DNA from 3 places in the Methylocystis echinoides genome. Region 1 is predicted to be linked to each of the others. Evidence: predicted binding sites of a transcription regulator. Region 1 holds the regulator's gene; each other region holds the start of a gene.
The links. The regulator PhoB, encoded in region 1, activates phosphate uptake and scavenging genes when phosphate is short. The targets are predictions, from matches to a motif close to TGTCATNNANCTGTCAT.
Positions count from the first base shown of each region.

Region 2: a site for PhoB is predicted at 2,762-2,778, ahead of RVU70_RS17010 (DUF47 domain-containing protein). Genes of this name have one in related genera too.
Region 3: a site for PhoB is predicted at 1,723-1,739, ahead of RVU70_RS09820 (pyruvate kinase). Genes of this name have one in related genera too.

Region 1 covers NZ_CP156084.1:1,399,170-1,404,704, reverse strand. The annotation lists gene RVU70_RS06815 (aspartate aminotransferase family protein) at 1-1,017, opposite strand, end outside; gene RVU70_RS06810 (GcrA family cell cycle regulator) at 1,464-2,006, shown strand; gene phoB (phosphate regulon transcriptional regulator PhoB) at 2,034-2,780, opposite strand; gene phoU (phosphate signaling complex protein PhoU) at 2,777-3,493, opposite strand; gene pstB (phosphate ABC transporter ATP-binding protein PstB) at 3,507-4,289, opposite strand; gene pstA (phosphate ABC transporter permease PstA) at 4,289-5,128, opposite strand; gene pstC (phosphate ABC transporter permease subunit PstC) at 5,140-5,535, opposite strand, start outside.
Region 2 covers NZ_CP156084.1:3,469,425-3,474,959, forward strand. The annotation lists gene metC (cystathionine beta-lyase) at 1-577, shown strand, start outside; gene RVU70_RS17000 (NUDIX hydrolase) at 600-1,073, opposite strand; gene RVU70_RS17005 (inorganic phosphate transporter) at 1,070-2,068, opposite strand; gene RVU70_RS17010 (DUF47 domain-containing protein) at 2,080-2,724, opposite strand; gene RVU70_RS17015 (DUF2865 domain-containing protein) at 2,830-3,582, opposite strand; tRNA gene RVU70_RS17020 (tRNA-Arg) at 3,693-3,769, opposite strand; gene RVU70_RS17025 (ETC complex I subunit) at 3,783-4,094, opposite strand; gene RVU70_RS17030 (acyltransferase) at 4,354-4,812, opposite strand; gene RVU70_RS17035 (glycosyltransferase family A protein) at 4,832-5,535, opposite strand, start outside.
Region 3 covers NZ_CP156084.1:2,008,415-2,013,949, forward strand. The annotation lists gene RVU70_RS09820 (pyruvate kinase) at 132-1,601, opposite strand; gene RVU70_RS09825 (beta-galactosidase) at 1,840-3,810, shown strand; gene RVU70_RS09830 (TolC family protein) at 3,845-5,182, opposite strand; gene RVU70_RS09835 (outer membrane beta-barrel protein) at 5,530-5,535, shown strand, end outside.

The DNA.
Region 1 (5,535 bases):
ATTGGGCCCGCGCGTCTTCACGCCGAACATCAGCCCCTCGCCGCGCACCGTCTCGATGATCGCCGGATAGCGGTCGTTGAGCTCGGCGAGCCGCTGGCGCAGGAGCGCGCCGAGGCGCGCGACGCGCGGCAGAAAGCCTTCGGCCAGCACCACGTCGAGAACCGCGCCGCCGACGGCGGCCGCCAGCGGATTGCCGCCGAAGGTCGAGCCGTGCGCGCCGAGCGTCATGCCCTTGGCGGCTTCGCGCGTCGCGAGACAGGCGCCGATCGGAAAGCCGCCGCCGAGGCCCTTGGCGAGCGCCACGATGTCCGGCGCTACGCCGGCGTGTTCGCAGGCGAGGAATTTGCCGGTGCGGCCGACGCCGCACTGCACCTCGTCGAGAACCAGCAGCAGGCCGCGCGCGTCGCAGAGGGCGCGCAGTTTTTTCAGGAATTCGGCGGGAAAGACCCGCAGCCCGCCCTCGCCCTGGACGGGTTCGAGCAAAACGCCGGCGGTTTCGTCCGAAATCGCGGATTCGAGCGCGTCGAAGTCCGCGAAGGGAATTTGATCGAAGCCGTCGACCGGCGGGCCGAAACCCTCGAGATATTTGGGATTGCCGCCGGCGGCGATGGTCGCCAGCGTCCGGCCGTGAAAGGCCCCTTCGAAAGTAATCAGCCGATAGCGCTCAGGCGCGCCATTGGCGGCGTGATATTTTCGCGCCGTCTTGATGGCGCACTCCACGGCTTCGGCGCCGGAATTGGCGAAGAAAACCACATCGGCGAAGGTGGCGTCGACGAGGCGCTGCGCCAGCCGCTCGGCCTGCGGGATGCGGTAGAGGTTCGAGACATGCCAGGGCTTCTCGGCCGCCGCCTTCAGCGTCGCGACCAGATGCGGATGCTCATGGCCGAGCGACAGGACCGCGACGCCGGAAGCGAAATCCAGGTAACGGTCGCCGTTCTCAGCGAAGAGCCATGGGCCTTCGCCCCCCGTGAAGGCGATATCGGCCCGCGCATAGGTCGGATAGAGCGCAGAAGTCAACGTCAAGCTCCAAGCCCTCGGGAGCGGCCCGCGGCCGGACCCCAAAAACAAAGCGCCGCCCTTTTTGAGGGCGGCAATCCGAGACTTTGATTTTATGCGCGCGGGCGGCTTCGGTCAAATCCTGCCGCAGGGGCGAGGCCTTGCCTGGGCCGGAGACTTTACAGTCGATTTTCCTCGAAAAAAGCGCGCAAGTGAGTCGCCTGGGCCACACCGGCGCGCGAAAGCGCATGAAAGCCTGTTGAGAACGCCCCCTTCTGCTTGCCAGCGACTCGGACCCGTGATTCAAAAGGATGGTCAGTTTTCGCCGTTGCGGACGCGTTTTTCAAAGCCGCAGGGCGCTTCTCGAGTCTCGATGCGCGTCTCATCGCCGCCGGAGATCCCGGCGCAGCGACGGATGGTGGATTCCGTCGGCGGCGCGTTCGAATCGACCGCTTGGAGGTCAAATTATGTCTTGGACCGAGGAAAGAGTCGATCTGTTGCGCAAGCTTTGGAGCGACGGCCTCAGCGCGAGCCAGGTGGCCGCCGAGCTGGGCCCCGGCATCACGCGCAACGCGGTCATTGGCAAGATTCACCGCCTCGGCCTCGCCGAACGCGCCAAGACAGCGGCCGCGCAGCGCCCGCGCGCGGCGAAGGGGACGGCCCGCCAGCCGGCGACCGCCCCGGTCGTCGCCGCGCCGCGCGCCGGGGGCCACGCGGTCCATGGCAATGTCGCCCTGGCCTTTGCGCCGCAGGCCATGGTCGTCGCCCGCGTCGCGCCGGAGGCCGAGGAGGTCGTCATTCCCATGTCGGAGCGCGTCACGCTGATGGAGTTGCGCGAATCCATGTGCCGCTGGCCGATGGGCGATCCGACGACGCCGGATTTCCGCTTCTGCGGGGCGAAGTCGCCGATCGGCGCCGGCCCCTATTGCGCCCATCATGCGCGCGTCGCCTATCAGCCGGCGCAGGATCGCCGCCGCGCCCGCGATCTCAAGGCCCCGCGCTTCGCGTAATCCTTCCCGAGTTCGGCGGTCCGGCCTTCACTCGCGGCCGAAGGTCTCGTCGAAGGAATAGCCCGAACCGCGCACGGTGCGGATCGGATCCTTCTCCCGCCCGCGGATGAGCGCCTTGCGCAGGCGCCCGACATGGACGTCGACCGTGCGCTCGTCGATTTCAGCCGACATGCCCCAGACGCTGTCGAGCAACTGCGCCCGCGTGAACACGCGGCCGGGCTTCTCCATCAGATATTCCAGCAGGCGGAACTCGGTCGGGCCGAGATGGATCTCGCGGCCCGAGCGGCGCACCCGACGCGTTTCGCGGTCGAGGTCGATGTCCCCCGCCGTCAGCCGCGAGGCGACGCGCTCCGGCCGGGCGCGTCGCAACAGCGCGCGCACGCGGGCCATCAGTTCGGGCGTCGAGAAGGGCTTCACGACATAGTCGTCCGCGCCGACCGACAGGCCCCGCACGCGTTCGCCCTCTTCGCCGCGCGCGGTCAGCATGATGATCGGCATGTCGCGGGCGACGTCGCGGGCGCGCAGCCGCCGGCAGATTTCGAGACCCGAGACGCCGGGCAGCATCCAGTCGAGCAGCAGAAGGTCGGGCGGCGATTCCGCAATGCGCAGTTCCGCCTCGTCGCCATTGTCGACATGCTCGACCTGATAGCCTTCAGCTTCGAGATTATAGACGAGCAGCGTGGCGAGCGGGACCTCGTCCTCGACAACGAGAATGCGCGGCGGGCGATCGGCCCGGCCTTCGCGGGGAAGGGTTTGAATAATGGTTTCGTTCATTGCGCGACGTCTTGTTCCGATCCGCGGAGGCCGATGCGGGATTTCGGCCGCTCCATCGGCAGGCTTTCGCCGGTGGCGAGATAGACGACCGTCTCCGAAATATTGGTCGTGTGGTCGCCGATGCGTTCGAGGTTCTTCGAGCAGAAGAGGAGATGCGTGCAAAAGGAGATGTTGCGCGGGTCCTCCATCATGAAGGTCAAGAGGTCGCGGAACACGCTGTCTTCCAGCGCGTCGAGATCGGCGTCGTTCTCCCACACCGCGCGGGCGCGCTCCACGTCGCGCAGCGCATAGGCGTCGAGCGCGTCCTTGAGCTGCGTCGCCGCGACCTCGTGCATCGACCGCAAGCCGACAATGGCGCGCGGCAGCCGCGCTTCGGTGGCGATCTTCAGCGTGCGCTTGGCGATGTTCTTCGCGAGATCGCCGATCCGCTCGATGTCGCCGGAAATGCGGATCGCGGCGATGCATTCGCGCAGATCGACCGCCAGAGGCTGGCGCCGCGCGATCGTCAGCACGGCGTTCTCTTCGATCTCGCGCTGGAGAATGTCGAGGCGCGCGTCGCTCGCGACGACGCGCTGGGCCAGGTCGACGTCGAGCATCGACAAAGCGTCCATGGCCTCCGCCAGCATCTTCTCGGCGACGCCGCCCATCTCGGAAATACGGCGGCCCAGCGCCTCGAGATCGCGGTCGTAGGACTTGACGATATGTTCGCTCATGCGATGTCCTTCCTCACCCGAAGCGGCCGGTGATGTAATCCTGGGTGCGCTTTTCGCGCGGCTTGTTGAAGACCTCGTCGGTGTCGCCGAATTCGACGAGCTCGCCGAGATACATGAAGGCCGTATAGTCGGAGACGCGCACGGCCTGCTGCATGTTGTGGGTGACGATGGCGATCGTATAGTCGTTGGCGAGCTCCTCGATGAGCTCCTCCACTTTGGCCGTGGAGATCGGGTCGAGGGCGGAGCAGGGCTCGTCGAAGAGGATCACCTCCGGCTGCACGGCGACGCTGCGCGCGATGCACAGGCGCTGCTGCTGGCCGCCCGAAAGCCCGAGCCCGCTCGTGTGCAGCTTGTCCTTCACCTCGTCCCAGAGCGCCGCGCCGCGCAAGGCTTCCTCGACGCGCTGGTCCATGTCGGCGCGCGACAATTTCTCGTAAAGGCGAACGCCGAAGGCGATGTTCTCATAGATCGACATCGGGAAGGGCGTCGGCTTCTGGAAGATCATGCCGACGCGCGCGCGCAGCGCATTGATGTCGATCGCCGGATCGAGAATATTCTCGCCGTCGAGCAGCACCTCGCCCTCGGCGCGTTGGCCGGGGTAGAGGTCGTACATGCGGTTTAAGACCCGCAGCAGCGTCGACTTTCCGCAGCCAGAGGGACCGATGAAGGCCGTGACCTTATGCGTCTGCAGCGGCAGCGAAATGGATTTCAGCGCCTTTGACGCGCCGTAAAAGAAATCCAGGCCCTGGACCGAAATCTTGGCGGCGTGTTCTTTGACCTGTGCGGGGGCGTTCATCACGATTTTCTCCGACCGGCGCTGAGCGCGCGGGCTGTGATCGAGAGAGCGAGGACGGCGGCGGTGATCAGCAGCGCGCCGGTCCAGGCGAGCTGCTGCCAGTCTTTGTAGGGCGACAAAGCGAACTGGAAGATGACGACCGGGAGGCTCGCCATCGGCGCCAGGAGATCGCTGCTCCAGAACTGATTGTTGAGCGCGGTGAAGAGCAGCGGCGCGGTTTCGCCGGAGACGCGCGCCACCGCGAGCAGCACGCCCGTCACCAAGCCCGCCTTGGCGGCGCGATAGGCGACATGCGCGACGACATGGGAGCGTGGCGCGCCGAGCGCGGCGGCCGCCTCGCGCATCGATCCCGGCACCAGCAGCAGCATGTCCTCGGTGGTGCGCAACACGACGGGGATGACGAGCAGGGAGAGCGCGACGGCCCCGGAGACGCCCGAGAAGTGCCCCATGGGATGCACGAGGACTTCATAGACGAAGAGGCCGATCACGATCGACGGCGCGCTGAGCAGAATGTCGTTGATGAACCGCACGACCATCGCGAGCTTGGTGTAACGGCCATATTCCGCCATATAGGTGCCGGCGAGCATGCCGAGCGGCGTGCCGATCGCAACGCCGATTGCGGTCATGACCAGCGATCCAGCGATGGCGTTCAACAGGCCGCCCTTGCTGCCCGGCGGCGGCGTCATTTCGGTGAAGACCGCAAGCGACAGCCCGCGCAGGCCTTCATAAAGCAGCGACGCGAGGATGAGGAAAAGCCAGGCGATGCCAAAAAGAGCGGCCGCCCAGGCAAGGCTGGTCGCCAGCGAATTCCGCTTGCGGCGCGTGGCGTAAAGCGACATGGCGCTGCTCCTTAAGCCGCTTTGCGTTCGAGGCGCATCAGCATGTAACGCGCGATCGCCAGCACGACGAAGGTCAGAAGGAATAGGATGAGGCCGAGCGCGATGAGCGACGACGTGTAGACGTCGCCGACGGCTTCGGTGAATTCATTGGCGATGGTCGCCGATATGGTCGTGCCGGGGGCGAGCAGCGACGGCGACACCTTGTGGGCGTTGCCGATGACGAAGGTGACCGCCATGGTTTCGCCGAGCGCGCGCCCGAGCGCCAGCATCACCCCGCCGATGACGCCGACGCGCGTGTAGGGGATGACGACATAGCGCATCATTTCCCAGGTCGTGCAGCCGATGCCGGCGGCCGCCTCCTTGAGAACGGGCGGCACGGTTTCGAAGACGTCGCGTGAGATCGACGC
Region 2 (5,535 bases), 1.7 Mb from region 1:
CACCAAATATCTCTCCGGCCATTCAGACATTCTTCTCGGCCTCGTCTCCGCCAACGCCAAATGGGCGAAGCGGCTGCGTCACACGTTCAATCTCTTCGCCATGGGCGCGAGCCCTGACGACGCCTCCCTCGCCTTGCGCGGCATGCGGACCATGGCGCTGCGGCTCAAGGAACAGGGGCGCGCCGCCTTCGACGTCGCGCAATGGCTCGAAGCGCGCCCGGAAGTCGCGCGGGTGCTGCATCCGGCCTTGCCGAGCCATCCCGGCCACGCGCTGTGGAAGCGGGACTTTTCCGGCTCCTCGGGGGTCTTTTCGATCATTTTGAAGCCGACGCCAAAGCAGGCGGCCGAGGCCTTCGTCGACGCGCTCGAGCTGTTCGGGATCGGCTTCTCCTGGGGCGGCTACGAGAGCCTCGTCCTCCCCTTCGACTGCGCCCCGTATCGGACCGCGACGCGCTGGGCGCCCGAAGGCCCGGCGCTGCGCTTCTCGATCGGCCTCGAGGATGTCGCGGATCTCAAGGAAGACCTGGAGGCAGGGTTCGCGCGCCTGCGAGACTGCCTGTCGGGGCCTGCGGAGTGAAGCGCGGGAGTCAATCGCCCCGCTATCGTTTCGCCGACTTCCCGAAGGCCAGCATGAGGTCGCGCAAGTCTGGTTCGTCCACCTGCTCGGCCGCGACCGCATAGGGAAACCAATAGGTCACCCGCTGGCCTTTTTCGGGCCATTTCTTGCGCTGGGCCTCCACCCGCAGCGCGTAGACTTCGACGCGGCAGTCGACGAAGCCGCCGCCTTTCATCCGCTTTTCATATTCGAACTCGCCGAGCTTGGATTTCTCGACCTTGCCGTGAAGGCCCGCCTCCTGCTGCGCCTCGATGGCGGCGACGATATGGGGCTTGCGGCCCTTCATCGGCCAGCCTTTGGGAATGACCCAGCGTTTCGTGTCGCGCGAGGTGGCGAGGAGGATTTCGACGCCATGCTCCTCCGTCACGCGCCACGGCAGGGCTGCGTATTGGAGACGGGGCGTTAAAGGCCGGTCGCTCTTTTTCTTTGCTTTCGGCGCCTTCTTCGCCTGCTTCATCCAAAGAATCTCGCGCCGGTGTAGAAAGCCGCGGCGATGAAAGCCGACATCGGCATGGTTACGATCCAGGCCACGACGATATCCTTGGCGACGCTCCACCTGACCGCCGAGACCCGCCGCGCCGCGCCGACGCCGACGATCGCGCCGGTGATGGTGTGCGTCGTCGACACCGGAATGCCGAGACCCGTGGCGAGAAATAGGGTGATCGCGCCGCCAGTCTCGGCGCAGAAGCCTTGCATTGGAGTCAGCCGGGTGATCTTGGAGCCCATGGTGTGCACGATCCGCCAGCCGCCGAAGAGCGTGCCCAGCCCCATCGCCGCCTGGCACGTCAGGACCACCCAGAACGGGACATGGAACTCGCCGCCATAGACGCCGTGCGAATAAAGCAGCACGGCGATGACGCCCATCGTCTTCTGGGCATCATTGCCGCCGTGCCCGAGCGAGTAAAGCGAAGCAGAAAGAAATTGCAGGGAGCGAAACAGCGTATCCACCGCAAGCGGCGAGCTGCGCACGAAAATCCACGAGACGGCGAGGATCAGCAGCAGCGCCAGCACGAAGCCGAGCGCCGGCGAAAGCACAATGGCCGAGCCGGTCTTGATGAGGCCGCTCCAGACGATGGCGCTCGTTCCGGTCTTGGCGACGCCCGCGCCGACGAGGCCGCCGACCAGCGCATGCGAGCTCGACGAGGGGATGCCGAGGGCCCAGGTGATGAGGTTCCAGGAGATGGCTCCCATCAGCGCGCCGAAGATCACCTTATCGTCGACGATCTGCGGCGAGATGATGCCGGCCCCGACCGTCTGCGCAACATGGAGGCCGAAGAACAGAAACGCCACGAAGTTGAAAAACGCCGCCCAGAACACGGCGTAGTGCGGCCGCAGCACGCGCGTCGAGACGATGGTGGCGATGGAATTGGCGGCGTCGTGCAAGCCGTTGAGAAAGTCGAAAGCCAGCGCGACGCCGATGAGCGCGAAGAGGGAGAGCGGGAGCTCGGCCACGCCTCGTCTCCTCAGCTGTGCTCGATGACGATGCCGGTCACCCGATTGGCGACATCCTCAAACCCGTCGACCACCTTTTCGAGGTGGCCATAAATCTCCGAGCCGACGACAAACGCCATGGGATCGCTCGTGCGATGCAGGCGAAACAGCTCCTTGAGCCCCTGGTCGTGCAGGGCGTCGGCTTCGTCCTCGATGCGGGTGATCTCCTCGCTGAAGGCGTTGAGCTTGGCGGCGTTCTGACGCATCGCGCGCAGCAGCGGCAGCGCGTCCCGCGTCATTTCGGCCGATTGGACAATGATGTCGCCGATGCGCCGCATCGAGGCGTCGAATTCGTGGAATTCGTAGAGCTGCGTGGCTTTCGCCGTCTGGTGCATCTGGTCGATGGTGTCGTCCATCGCCACGATGAGGTCGCGAATGTCGCTGCGGTCGAAAGGCGTGATGAAGGTGCGGCGGACGGCGAGCAGCACCTCGCGGGTGATGTCGTCGGCGGCGTGTTCCTGCCGGCGGATTTCCTGGCAGCAGCCCAGATAGCCGTTCCCGCCGTCGAGCAACTGGCGCAGCGCCCCGGCCCCCGCGACGAGGGTCTCCGCATGTCGTTCGAAGAGGTCGAAGAAACCTTCTTCGCGCGGCATCAGCGCCTGAAACCAAGACAGCATTTGCGCCCTCCGCCCGACTGGGGCTCGTGAATTCGCCCGTCACAAAACTGTCATGAAAGGCCCTGGCGGGATAGCCGCGCCCCGGCTCTCTGTAAAGCCGGAATTTTAGGGCGTCGCCTGCTGCGGGGCCGTGCTCCCCGTCGGATCGTCCTTGCTGACCTCGAGCGCGGGCGGCGCCGGCGCGATGGTCCCAGTGAGGGCGGGCGTCGCCGCCGGGTTGCGGCGGAGCATGGCGCGCAGCCGATCGCGCGCATTGGACGACATGGCGGCGGCGCTGAGCGGCACGAGTTTCGAGCCGCTGTAGACGAGGGCGCCGTCCGTCTCCACGAGAATGTCGCCGTTCTGCAGAGTCGGATCGTCCTTCGCCGTTCGTTCGAAATAGGCCTCGGAGGTTCTGGGGTCGTTGCAGGCGCAGGCGCCCGACGCGCGGTCGCGGAAGGCGAAGGCGCGCGGCATCGCCGAATAGCGCTGTCCCTTGCGGTTGCGCGCGCTCTCGATCGTCGAGCCGTCGTAAACGTCCATCTCGGCCGAGGGACAGGCGAGTTCGCACGACTGCTGGCGCGTCGCGCGGGTCGATTTGATCAGCGGAAAAAAGTAGCCGTCGCAGGTTCGCACGCAAAAGCCGCCGGCCCTCGGATCGGATGCAAAGCCCGAGCCGGCCGGCGCCCCCTCCCGCTTGGCGAAGCCGACCGTCCCCTGCACCCTGGCGCGGCGAGGCGCCGGCGCCGGCGCAGCCTGCTGCGGCGTCGGAGCGGGTCCGAAAAGGAATTCGAGCAGTCCCTGCGCTTCGCCCGGCGCGGGAGCCAGGACAAGCGCAAGCCCCAAGGCGACGATGGAGACCGCGACACGAAGCTGCATCCTCGCCCTTCCCTTCCAATCTGGACCGCAGGCGTCGATCCTTCGCGGATAGGCGCGCCGTCCCTGTTCTCCGCCCTCGCCCACGGCGGCGGCGACGGCGCGAATCACGCTGGCGACCCCGGCAGGATTCGAACCTGCGACCTACCGCTTAGAAGGCGGTTGCTCTATCCGGCTGAGCTACGGGGCCAGGAGGGCGTCTCTCAATGCGTCCACAAACCGATGCGGGTCGTCTTGAAATTGTCCGCGTAAGACGCGGTGCGGCGGGACGCGTTGTCGGGCTTGGGCTCCTCGACCCGATAGGGAAGGCCCGCGCGCTCGGCGTAGGCCACCGCCTCCTCCTTGGTGGCGAAACGCAAGCGGATCTGCTGTTTCATGTCCCCCGAGCTGGTCCAGCCCATCAGCGGTTCGATGGAGCGCGGCAGTTCGGGGTCGAACACGAGACGCCAGGGCTTCTCCGGTCCCGGACCGGACTGGGTCACGCTCGGCGACTGACGATAGATGCGAGCCGTCATTTCAACCTCTTGTTTCCCCGAAGGAGCGGCCGACGCCGCTTCGGTCATTGCCCCGTCAAAGGCGAAAACTCTCGCCTCCTTCGTAATCAGCCGAGGAGATTTTTCAACCGGATTTTCGTTCGCGCATCATGCGCCCGCCTTACGGCGCCAACGTGACCTGCCGCAGGGAGCCGGACATCGGCGGCCTCTCACGGACTCTAGGGGGCGACCGCCGATGAAGTCAAAAGGCGCCCCGCCCCGCGCCGTCCGAGCTAAAGCGTCAATCCAGGTAACGCAAAATGCGCATCGGATTGCCGACGACGACCGCCCGCGGCGGCACATTGCTGGAAACGACGGTTCCGGCGCCGACCATCGCCTCTTCGCCAATCTCCACGCCCGGCAATATGGTCGCGCCAGCGCCGATCGAGGCGCCGCGCCGGACGATCGTCCGGGCGAATTTCTCGGGATAGGCCTTGGAGCGCGGGAACATGTCATTGGTGAAGGTGACGTTCGGGCCGACGAAGACATTGTCCTCGAGCCGCACGCCGTCCCAGAGATAGACGCCGCTTTTTACCGTCACATTGTCGCCGATCACCACGTCGTTCTCGACGAAGCAGTGGGCGTTGACGTTGCAGCCGGCCCCAATGCGCGCGCCCGGAAGGATGACGCAGAACTGCCAGATTCGGCTGCCGGGGCCGATCGAGACGGACTGACAATCGGACAAGGGATGGATGAACATGCGGGCACGCTCTAAAACGTCAGGGGACGATGTCGCGCAATCTCGACAGGAAGCCCTTGCGTTGCGCCTCCGAGCCGCGGGCCGCGGCCGCCAATGCGCTTTGCGCCTTCGGGCTGATCGCAAGCGTCGGGGCCGCGACGGCAATATCCGTCAGAGCCCGATCGAAGGCCGCGCCGAATTCCGGATAGGCGTGACGCCAGGCTTTTATGTGGCCAACGAGATGCGCGTAGGCGGCGTAGAGTTCGGCGGCGTCGATGACGCCCTTCCTGGCGGCGAGGTCGATGACCAGGCGCCAATCGGTGATCAGATTGGGCCAGTTGCCGTTCTTGTCCGGATTGCTGTTCGAGGCGGGATGGACGCGGAAATAAGACAGCGTATCGGGCGTAACGACGGCATTCCCCTTCGCGCAGAGATGGGCGAAGACGGCGACGTCGGCGAGGCCGGGACACAGCGTCCCGTCGATTGTCATGAAGGCGACGCTTCCGTCCGGCTCGACGAGATCCTGCTTCCTGAACAGCACGGTGGTGAACTCTCCGATCTGGTTCAGCAGAGTCCGCGCCATTTGCCGGAGGATGTCGCGACCGTCGATGACCGTCGTCGACGCGATCCCGAAGGGGTTGATGAGCTCGATGGGGTGATTTTCATTATCGATGGTTCGGCGGGGCGAAAAGGCGAGCGTCGCGTTCCTGTCGGACGCCGCCTCCAGCGCCTCCACGAGATACT
Region 3 (5,535 bases), 610 kb from region 1:
ATCACGGCGTTGCGCCGTCTCTCTCTGCAGGCCTGCGAGGCATAGACCGGTCTACTGAAAATGGTCAGGATGACAGTTTGATGACGCCGCTCTCTTCTGCGGAGGCGAGGCGCGAATCGAGCGACGCGCCTTCAGGACCAGGCGCGGAGCCTCGCGAGCCAAGGAAACTTCTTCGTATGATGGCGTTCCATGCGGTCGAGGATCCCGCGAAGAAAGCGGACGCCCTCGGGCAGGTAGTCGCCCTTGTTGAGCATGACGCAATCGGCCTGCTGCGACATGGCGGCGTCGGTTGTCTCGGCGCGGCTCGTCACGCCTTCGTGCACCAGCTGATCGAGAACCTGAGTGGCCCAAATTACGGGAACGTGCGCCGCTTCGCACAGCCAGACGATCTCTTCCTGCATCTCGGAAAGACGCGCGAAGCCGACTTCAACGGCCAGATCCCCCCGCGCGATCATCACGGCGGTCGGGTGGGTCGCCGCGGCTTGGGCGATGAGCTGTGGAAGATTGCGCACAGCAAGCGGCGTCTCGATCTTCAGCACGAGCGCTTGCGGCGGTTCTTCGCCACGGCGCGCAGCAAGCTGCATCTGGAACAGCTTCACTTCTTCCGGCCGCTGAACAAAAGACAAGCCGACGAGATCTGCATGACGCGCCACGAATGGCAGATCGGCGACGTCCTTCGCCGTCAGCGGCCCAAGGTTCAAATCGGTGGCGGGGAAGTTTACTCCCTTGTCCTGTTTCAGTCTGAGACCTTTCGCCCTGGCGGCGACAATCTCGAGTTCGACGCCATCGGCGCCCTCGACGGCAATGACCTGGCCGACCGCCTTTCCGTCGTCGAACGCGATTTCCGAGCCGGGCCTGAGCTGCGAAATGACTTCCGGCATGTTGATGGAGAATGAAACAGGGCCGCGGCCGCTTTCGATGCGTCGGACCAGGCGGAGCCGCTCGCCCGGGCGCAAGCGGTATTTTTCGGGCGCCCGCACCTGCGCGACCCGCAGCTTCGGCCCAGCAATGTCCATCAAAATCCGGCAGGGGCGGGCAAGACGTTGTGAGGCTGTGCGCACATTTTCGATCATCCGCTCCCATGCCGGCTCATCGTCGTGGGCGCAGTTGATTCTGGCGCAATCCATCCCCGCTTGCAGCAGACTTTCAACGAGATGGCGATCCTTCGCGGCCTCGCGCGGCAAGGTGGCCATGATGCGCGTGCGGCGCCGATCGCCCGCCTCTCCAAAGACCGCCGCGCAAGCGCGGCTGAGCGCGTCTTCGCCCATGCGCCGCGCGGCGGCCGGGGGGTAGGCGCCGTCCTCGCCGCTGAGGCGCCGCAATGTCGTCAGCAACGCATCCAGGGCGAGCAACACATCCGCTTCGCTGCGGCCGAGCGATGAAAGGCCATAGGCAGAGAGCCGCACCTGCAGCTCGCCGAGATCATGGCTGCGCAAGGCGAGATAATGCGCCAAATTCTCCAGCCGGTCGCATGGCGACGCGGTTTGGCTCCATTGCGCCAACCGCGTCGTCGCTCCGCGCGCGACGTCCTGGCGCAAAGCCGCCACCTCATCTCGCAGCCGGCGCAGATCCGCCGCGGACTCATCGCATAAGGGCGTCATCGAGCTCGATCTTGTTCTTTCGTCACAGGAGCCATCAATTGCATTTGTACGACGGTTTCGTTACCGGTTGCAGAAGGTTGATCGCTCGAGCCCGGTCTCTCTTCGTCCCGCTGGCGCGCGGTGTCATCGACATTTCATGAGGCGCATCTAGTTGCCGCGCCCGAAACGGCGGCGTCGACCAATGAATGCTTTTCAACCAGGACTCGACGCCCGCACGCAGCTCGCTTGACTAGGCAATATGACACATCCCCGACTCGGCGTCTGTTATTATCCTGAGCACTGGCCTGAAACCTATTGGCGCGCCGATGCGCGCAGGATGAAGGATCTTGGGATCGATATCGTGAGGATCGGCGAGTTCGCCTGGACGCGTCTCGAGCCGAGCGAAGGAGCCTATGACTTCGGCTGGCTGGAACGCGCCATCGAAGTTCTTGAAGAAGCGGGCCTGAAAGTGGCGTTGGGCACGCCCACGGCGACCCCGCCTCGATGGCTCGTCGAGAAAATGCCGGACATGCTCGCCGTCGATCGCGACGGTAGACCGCGAAAATTCGGTTCGCGACGCCATTATTGTTTCAGTCACGCGGGCTATTTGGAATCATGCGCCCGCATCGTGACCGCTCTTGGCGAAAAATTCGGCCGACATTCGGCGATCGTCGCCTGGCAGATCGACAATGAGTTCGGCTGCCACGATACCGTCGAAAGCTATTCGGCGGCGGCGCGCGCCGCCTTCCGTAAGTGGTGTCGACGCAAGCACCAAACGATCGAGGCGCTCAATCAGGCGTGGGGAAATGTGTTCTGGTCGATGGAGCTCTCGAGCTTCGATGACGTCGACCTGCCGAATCTGACGGTGACCGACGCGAACCCGGCGCATCGCATGGATTTCCAACGCTTCTCGTCGGATCAGGTGGCGGCGTTCAACAAACGGCAAGTCGAGATCGTTCGAAAATATTCGCCGGGACGTCTGGTTTTACATAATTTCATGGGCTCCTTCACCGCCTTCGATCACTACAAGGTCGCCCGAGATCTCGATGCGGCGGCCTGGGACAGTTATCCTCTCGGCTTCCTGGAACGCAGCCTCAACGATGAGGATTTCAAGCTGCGCTACATGCGCGTCGGCGATCCGGATTACCAGGCGTTCCATCATGATCTCTATCGTGGTTGTGGATGCGGCCGCTTTTGGGTCATGGAACAGCAGCCGGGCGCTGTGAACTGGGCTCCGTGGAATCCCGCGCCGGCGGAAGGCGCGGTCCGGCTCTGGTCACACGAGGCCTTTGCGGCGGGCGCGGAGGTGGTCAGCTATTTCCGTTGGCGGCAGGCGCCTTTCGCCCAGGAACAAATGCACGAGGGGCTATTGTTGCCGAACAGCGCCCCGGCGCCGGCCTTCGCAGAAGTCAAACGCGTCGCGGAAGAGATCCGAAAGTTAGGATTGATCCTGCAAACGCCCCGCGCGGATGTCGCCCTCATATTCGATTACGAGAGCGCCTGGGCCTGGGATATCGAGCCGCAAGGGCAGGACTTTTCTTACTCGGAGCTGGTGTTCGCCTTTTACCGCGGGCTGCGGAGGGCCGGGCTTTCCCTCGACGTGGTTCCGCCTTGCGCGGACGCGGTCGCAGATCGCAAATTCGTGTTGGCCCCGGGGCTTTTTTGTGCAGACGACGCGCTTGTGCGCGCCTTGCAGCGATCTGACGCCGTCTGTCTTGTCGGTCCGCGGTCGGGCTCCAAGACGGTCGATTTCCAGATCCCCGGGAACCTTCCGCCAGGAGCGTTTGGACAACTTGTCGACGTCACGGTCGAGCGCGTGGAAAGCTTGCGTCCCGGCGCGTTTGTCGCCGTCGAGAACGGGGCGGGCGCGCTCATCCGCTGGTCGGAGGCGCTCGTCCTCGGGAACGAGGCCAGCGTTGAGCTGCGCGGGGTCGATGGACGAGCGGTTCTGGCGAGACGCGGAAACCGTTTTTATCTCGCGGGCTGGCCGGACGCGGCTTTGCTCGATGAGGTCTTGCGGCGCTGTCTCGACTGCGCGTCGGTGGACGGGGCGCTTTCGCATCCCGATATTCGCGTCCGGGATAACGGACCCTTGCGCCACATCTTCAATTATGGACCCGAAGCGGTGGATATCGGGTCACTGTTGCAAGGTCGGGACCTCCTTTTGGGAGACGTCGTTCTGGAGCCCTGCGGGGTAGCGATCTGCCGGCTTCCCAATGCGATAACGTAAAGGTCGCGCGACGCTGGGGCGTCCTGCCGCCCCCTTACGGCGGCGGCCTCTCTCCTGTATCGAGACGACCGAGCGTCGCAGCAAGCGTGTAGGTCAAACGGTCTCGCTCATATTCGAGATTGACCTGGGCGACGCGCGCCTCCGTCCATTCCGCCTGTACGTTGAGCACGTCGATGACTGTGCGCAGTCCTGCGTCCCGTTCGACCTTGTAGCCGTCGACGACGCGCTTGATTTCGGACGCGCGTTGCCGCGCCTGCGCGATTTGGGCGGTCGTTGCTCGGCGCGCTTGAAACAGGGCCTGATTGGCCGCGACGAGCTGACGCTCGAGATCGAGACTTTCGAAGCGCTTTCTCGTGGCGAGAGCCTTTGCTGCGCTGACGCCGGAGAAGGCGCCCGGTTCATAGATCGGGATCAAGAGTTGAAGTCTGACGGACGTGTCGCGGATTCGGTTTTGGATTTGCGAAAGATTGGTTTGGTCGGTGCGCGAGGCAATGAGATTGAGCTGCGGCAGCAGCGGCGCGTAAGCGGTCTTGGCGAGATACTCCGCCGCTTCTGCGCCGAGTTGGGCCGCGCGTATCTTCGGGCTTTGGGCGAGCGTCGCCTGGCGCAGGGCATCCGCCGTGTCGGGAAGGGCGCCGCTGGGAATCAGAGGTCGCTCGAGGCTCGCGATATTCGCTTGCGTCAAGCGCTGCAGCTCTATCTCCGAGGCCGAAAGCGCCGCTCTCGCGCCTTCGAGCGCGACAAGGCCGGCCTGGACCCGCGATTCCGCAAGCGCGAAATCAGCGCGCGTCGCATCGCGCACGGCGTATTGCACGCCGACACGCTTCGAAATCGCCGTGAGGTCGTTCACGAGCTCTCGACGGAGCGCGACGGTCTTGCGGTCTCTCAGAACGGCGAGATAGGCGTTGGCCGTGTCGAGAAGGACCTGCTGTCGCTTGTCGATGTTGAGATATACGCCTTCGCGCAAGGCGCTCTTCGCAGCCTGCAGATCGTTGAAGCGCTTCAGCCCGTCGAGGATCGGAAACGAGAGCTGGAGGCCGTAAACATTGGGATCCCGCCGCGCCATCGTGTCGATGCCGCCATAGTAGGAATTGGTGATCGACGAATAGTCCGGCAGATAATCGATCTTGCCGCCGAGGATCAGATCGTGCTCCCAGGTGACGCGCGGCAGAAAGGCTTCATAGGCCCCGCGGAGCTTTGCTCTGACGGCGTTCTGCCGCTCGTCGTCGCCTTGAAGGGACAGGCTGGCGCGAAGCGCCCAGGTCCCCGCGTCGTTCAGCGACTGCGCCTTCGCCCGCGACCATGGATTTGTCAGGGCGACGATAACCGCGAGGCAGCACCGGATCTGAAGAGAGCTGCGGGCAACGCGCATTATCTACCGCACTTCTAGTCCCTGAGCGCCCGCTAGGCAGTTGAGCGTCTGAAGCGCAGAAATCTATAGGCGTCCATGGTTAAGGAATTGCTATGATCAAGCTTGCTTGCCGACGCGCGCGCTCCATTTGGGGGCGCATTTTGTATCCTTTGCGCAACACGAAGCTCGCAAATATCGGCTAAGCTTATGCCTGTTCAGCAGATTTCGTTGACTGTGCGAACGCCGTACTGATCGATAGGGCCATGGCTGAGCAGGGGAAGAATCGTTTCTCCGGCCAGGCCTGGCCAAGAAGTTGGGGGCGTGCGCTTGGGCGCGATTCCAACAAAAAATTGTTCAAAGAGGCTTGAATGAAA